2 regions of the Robertmurraya sp. GLU-23 genome follow, and region 1 is predicted to be linked to the other one. Evidence: riboswitches for the same ligand, from Rfam matches in the RefSeq annotation. Region 1 holds a riboswitch; the other holds the start of a gene.

Region 1 (3,182 bases):
AGCTCCCACTACTAATTCAGTTGTTTCTGCTGCTTCTTCACCTTCACCACCGTTTGACTCATCATCATTTGCTGTACCGCAAGCTGCTAGAACTAAAGCAACTGCTAATGATAAAAATAAGCTTAAAAATTTCTTCATTTTTGTCTCTCCTATCTTTTATCTAGTTTTGATGTTATAGAATCTCCAATAAATTGGATAATAAACACAATTATTAAAATGATAACAGTAGCCACAAGGGTTACGTCACTACGACTTCTCTGGAACCCTTCGAGATATGCTAGGTTTCCTAAACCACCCGCACCAATCACACCAGCCATTGCTGTATAACTCACCAAAGCAATAGCCGTAACCGTAATACCAGATACTAAAGCTGGCAATGATTCAGGAATAAGCACCTTAAAGATAATCGTGCTAGTTTTAGCACCCATTGATTTAGCTGCCTCAATAACTCCTTTATCAATCTCACGCAATCCGATTTCCACCATTCTCGCGTAAAACGGAGCGGCACCAATAATTAAAGCCGGTAAAGCTGCATTCTCACCAATCATCGTATCTAGTATAAGCTTTGTAAAAGGAATCAAAAGAACAATTAATATAATAAAGGGAATCGAGCGGAAGACGTTCACGACAGAACTGATCACTTTATTCACTAATGTATTTTCCCAAATATTACCCTTAGCTGTTAAAAATAATAAAAGTCCTAAAATTAAACCAAGAACAAATGTAATAACAACTGATATAGCTGTCATATACAGGGTTTCATTCGTTGCTTCAATCATTTTTTCCCAGTTCACGTTTGGTAAAAGTGTCTCAAGCATTCGAAATCACCTCCACTCCAACCTGTTGTGATTCGATATATGCAATGGCCTTTGAAAGCTCTTCCCTTTCCCCATCTAAGTGGATAAAAAGCGTTCCATAAGAACCATTTTGTGTTTGTGATATTTTCCCTTGCAGGATATTTACAGTTACCTGGTAATGGCGAATAAGGTTCGTAATCAGCGGTTGCTCTGCTGCTTCTCCAACAAAACCTAGTTGAACGACTGTACCATGCGGATACAGTTCTAATAAGTGTTCAATTGTTTCCTTCGTTTCTTCAGGTTCTGTTACTTGCTGAACAAATCGTTTCGTAATTTCTTCCTTAGGATGCTTAAATACGTCAAGTACTGGGCCGAGTTCAACAACCTTTCCACCTTCCATAACAGCTACACGATGACAAATCTTTCTAATGACGTGCATTTCATGAGTGATAAGGACGATGGTTAAACCTAAACGCTTATTAATATCAACTAATAGCTCTAGAATCGAATCTGTTGTTTGTGGATCAAGAGCAGATGTTGCCTCATCACAAAGGAGAACTTTGGGATTGTTAGCAAGTGCTCTCGCAATTCCTACTCTTTGTTTTTGCCCACCACTCAATTGAGAAGGGTAAGCGTCTTCTCTTCCTTCTAATCCAACCAAACGAATAAGCTCGTCTACTCTTTTCATTCTTTGCCCTTTAGGAACTCCTGCAATTTCAAGTGGAAATGCAATATTTTCTCTTACTGTTCGAGACCATAAAAGGTTAAAATGTTGGAATATCATGCTTATTTCCTGTCTAGCTTTACGAAGGCTACTACCTTTAATTTTCGATACTTCATTATTTGCCACAATAACGGATCCCTCAGTAGGAATTTCTAACCCATTCAGCATACGAATAAGCGTACTTTTCCCTGCGCCACTATAACCAATTACACCGAAGATTTCTCCTTCAGTAATTTCTAAGTTTACATTATCAACAGCCGTTACTTTTCCTTGTCTTGAAGAATAAATCTTTTTTACGTCTTTTATCGAGATCAAAGGTTTCTCCCCCTTCCATTTCCGATTATTCTGATAAAACTACATGCTGTCATGCTACAGAAAGGTACAATACAACTTAGGTTCTATCATCCGGTTCATTCCTATTCGAATGAGAGCACTCTAAATGAACATAAAAAAAACCTTTCTGCATGAGCAGAAAGGCAGAAAGTATCACCTTTCTCTCATCTATCAAAGCAATACGCTTTGTGTGAATTGGCACCATTTCAATAATTTGACGGTTGCCGGGCTTCATAGGGCACATCCCTCCACCTCTCTTGATAAGAGCTTATCAATCTATATGAACTTTTTTAGTTGTAGTCTTAATCACGAGTGCTATCTTATCATGGAAAAACGGGAGTGTCAACGATAAATTTCGACAAAAATCTTATGGATTACACATGGCTAGTAAGCGAGGTTTTTCCTGTCGCTAATGTAATCGCTTGCTCTAAATCTTCAACTAAATCCTCCACATTTTCAATCCCAATCGAGAGACGAATTAAATCCTCTGGAACGCCTGCTGCTTTTAACCCCTCTGTGTCAAGCTGTTGATGAGTTGTGCTTGCAGGATGAATGACTAAGCTTTTTGCATCACCAACATTGGCAACATGTGCCCAAAGTTTGAGACTATTTATAAACGTTGCTCCAGCCTCTCGCCCTCCGTCGATTCCAAAGACAACGACAGAACCTGCTCCTTTAGGTAAGTATTTCTTCGCAAGCTCGTAGTCTGGATGCTTCTCATTTCCTGGATACATCACCCAATTAACCGCTGGATGTGCTTCTAGATACTCTACGATCTTCTTCGTATTTGCCACATGCTCCTTCATTCTCACATGCAAAGTTTCTAAACCTAGAGTGAATTGAAAGGCATTTTGAGGGCTTAATGCTGGACCTAGATCACGTAGCAATTGAACTCTTGCTTTTACAATATAAGCTGCAGCACCAATTGCTTCACTATATACAATATCATGATAGCTGGCATCAGGGGTTGTGAATCCAGGAAACTTCGCCGAATTCCAATCAAACTTTCCGCCATCCACGATAATACCCCCAAGAGTTGTACCATTCCCTAAAAGCCATTTTGTTGCCGAATGAATAACAATATCTGCACCATGCTCAATTGGACGACATAAATAAGGAGTCGCAAAGGTATTATCGATAACAAGAGGAATACCTGCATCATGTGCGATCTTTGCGACATTTTCGATATCCAGAATTCGCAAGCTTGGGTTTCCAATGGTCTCTGCAAAGATCGCCTTTGTTTTCTCTGTAATAGCTTGCTTAAAATTCTCTGGATTGGTTGAATCGACAAACTTCACATTGATACCATATTTAGGTAATGTTATAGC
Region 2 (3,182 bases), on a different contig from region 1:
ACCGTTAAAAATAATCCAGTATCTTTCGTTTTCAAAATGAAGGGGTTGATGCCCGCTTTCTATATCAATGATACTTAAACGACGAAACCCAAATTGAACATGAGAATCATAGAAATATCCGTCATCATCAGGTCCGCGATGCGTAATCACATTATTCATATTTTCAAATTGTTGTTTTTGTCCATCACTAAACACTTGCGATTTGTCATGAACACATCCAATAAAACCACACATGTATGTAACTCACCTACTCCGTTCTTACGAGTTTAATCTTCCATTCAGAAAGAATACCTATTAATACTACCATTAAAATTATCGAATCGCACTGTCAAATTGACCATTTCCTAAAAATTCAAGCTTACTACCCATTGTTTACATCCCTTTTTGCTTCTAAACCACCATACCCTTATAGACGAAAAGAAAAACCGGGAGTTACAAATTTTCTGTAACTCCCGGCTGAATTTTTACTATTTAAAATTATCTTTCAAGAGCTTCTTTACGAAGTGTATCAGCTTTATCTGTACGCTCCCATGGAAGATCTACATCTGTACGACCAAAGTGACCATAAGCAGCTGTTTGCTTATAGATAGGACGTCTTAAATCAAGCATATTAATGATTCCAGCTGGACGAAGATCGAAGTTATTACGAACTACTTCAATAAGAACTTCTTCACTTATTTCGCTAGTACCAAATGTATCAATAGAGATAGATACTGGATGTGCAACACCAATTGCATAGGCAAGCTGTACTTCTACTTTATCTGCTAGACCTGCAGCAACAAGATTCTTTGCTACATAACGAGCAGCATAAGCAGCTGAACGGTCAACCTTTGTAGGATCCTTACCAGAGAATGCACCGCCACCGTGACGAGCATATCCACCGTACGTATCAACAATAATCTTACGTCCTGTTAATCCAGCATCACCTTGTGGTCCACCGATAACGAAACGACCTGTTGGGTTAATGAAATACTTTGTATTTTCATCAATTAACTCTTCTGGTACAACAGGATTAATAACATACTCTTTAAGATTACGTTGAATTTGCTCCAACGTTACTTCAGGGTGGTGCTGGGTTGAAATTACAATTGTATCAATTCGAACTGGTTTATTATTTTCATCGTACTCAACGGTAACTTGAGTTTTTCCATCCGGACGAAGGTAAGGAAGAATATCATCCTTACGAACTTCAGTTAATCTACGAGCTAGTTTATGTGCTAAAGAAATCGGAAGAGGCATAAGCTCCTTTGTCTCGTTACAAGCAAAACCAAACATTAACCCTTGGTCACCTGCTCCAATTGCATCGATTTCTTCATCAGACATTGATCCTTCACGCGCTTCAAGTGCTTGGTCAACTCCCATTGCAATATCAGCTGATTGCTCATCAATTGAAGTTAAAACCGCACATGTTTCAGAATCGAAACCATATTTTGCACGAGTGTACCCAATTTCCTTAATGGTTTCACGAACAATCTTTGGAATATCTACGTATGTAGAGGTTGTAATTTCCCCAGCAACTAATACTAACCCAGTTGTTACTGACGTTTCTGCAGCAACACGAGCATTTGCGTCTTTTGCTAAAATAGCATCTAAAATTGAGTCTGAAATTTGGTCACTGATTTTATCTGGATGACCTTCAGTAACTGACTCGGATGTAAATAAACGACGTTTTTTTGACATCTCCTGACCTCCTATTTATTTATACTTGAGAAAAAGGTATGCTTATTATATCAACATAAACAAAACCTTCCATTTGATACGGAACTCATTCCCTAAGTAGTATGAAATAAACATGCCATTTTTATTATGAAGGTTTGAAAAATTACCCACCCAAATAAAAACTTTATGCAAAATAAAAAACCTTCCCTGCTTGAGGAAAGGGTGATAGCAAAGTAATTTGCGCCTTTCGCTCTTATCGTTCAAGGACTAAAATCCTTGCCTCAGGTTAGCACCTTCTCTTTTATATTAATTACAGTCATCGTAATTAATTATTAAAGCAGGTTGCTGGGTTTCATAGGGCCTGTCCCTCCACCAGCTCGGGATAAGAGAGTATCCGTTCAATGTAGAATAATACCGTATCACGTCAAATACTGTCAATATCTTTATGAAAAATAGTTGGTTCATTCTTTAAATAATGAGCAACTATTATAATTACATTTCCATTGACACTTAGCATCATATAACACGATCGTTCCCATTTGAATTTGTCCCTTCTTTTAATAGTATAGACTATTGACTCCCATTCATCGTTTTATGTAATAAAAAGGCTTAAAAATAGGTCGTATACGATGTTTTTTCTTGCACCCTCTAATATTTTTATAAATAGTATAGACTAATTAAGTTAATGTGTTATACTAATTAAAAAATAACAAATAAAGGTAGGTAGTCATCAGATGAACTCTGTCCGTATTTCTAACCAATTAAGCGAATTGTTAGCCTCTGGTCATGTGCATGTGCAACTATCTGTACCACAATTAGTCGAAAAGGTTCTTACTAGAAACGAAGGAGTCTTAACTTCGACAGGAGCTGTTCGAGCAACAACAGGAAAATATACTGGTCGGTCTCCGAAAGACAAATACATTGTTGAAGAAGCCTCTACAAAGGACAAGATTGATTGGGGAGCTGTTAACCAACCAATCTCTCAAGAAGTGTTCGAACGTTTATATAATAAAGTACTAAGTTACTTGAAAGATAGAGATGAGTTATTTGTTTTCAAAGGGTTTGCTGGCGCAGATAAGAAACATCGTCTACCCATTCAAGTGATCAACGAGTTTGCATGGCATAATCTATTTGCCCATCAGTTATTCATTAGACCAACAGCAGAAGAGCTTTTGACTCATGAAGAACAATTCACAGTCATATCGGCTCCAAACTTTAAAGCAGACCCTATTATTGATGGTACCAAGTCTGAGACTTTTATTATAGTCTCTTTTGAAAGAAAGACCGTATTAATCGGTGGCACAGAATATGCAGGCGAGATGAAGAAATCCATTTTCTCTATCATGAACTACTTATTGCCTGAAAATAATATTCTACCTATGCACTGCTCAGCAAATGTCGGCGTTGAAGGAGATGTCGCTTTATTCTTTGGCTTATCAGGAACAGGTAAAACGACCTTATCTGCTGATGCAAACCGACGCCTAATCGGAGATGATGAGCACGGCTGGTCAGCTAACGGTGTC

What was found. Region 1 has a riboswitch for S-adenosylmethionine ahead of ACVBAX_RS18260 (methionine ABC transporter ATP-binding protein). Riboswitches for the same ligand answer to the same signal wherever they lie in the genome.
Region 2: linked by a shared signal. The riboswitch ahead of metK (methionine adenosyltransferase) and the one ahead of ACVBAX_RS18260 (methionine ABC transporter ATP-binding protein) in region 1 are both predicted to bind S-adenosylmethionine.

Annotation. Positions count from the first base shown of each region.
Region 1 is NZ_JBRKCV010000013.1:54,408-57,589, forward strand. It holds gene ACVBAX_RS18250 (MetQ/NlpA family ABC transporter substrate-binding protein) at 1-138, opposite strand, end outside; gene ACVBAX_RS18255 (methionine ABC transporter permease) at 150-818, opposite strand; gene ACVBAX_RS18260 (methionine ABC transporter ATP-binding protein) at 811-1,836, opposite strand; SAM riboswitch class I at 2,016-2,121, opposite strand; gene ACVBAX_RS18265 (O-acetylhomoserine aminocarboxypropyltransferase/cysteine synthase family protein) at 2,229-3,182, opposite strand, start outside.
Region 2 is NZ_JBRKCV010000017.1:60,036-63,217, forward strand. It holds gene asnB (asparagine synthase (glutamine-hydrolyzing)) at 1-234, opposite strand, end outside; gene metK (methionine adenosyltransferase) at 478-1,680, opposite strand; SAM riboswitch class I at 1,910-2,048, opposite strand; gene pckA (phosphoenolpyruvate carboxykinase (ATP)) at 2,394-3,182, shown strand, end outside.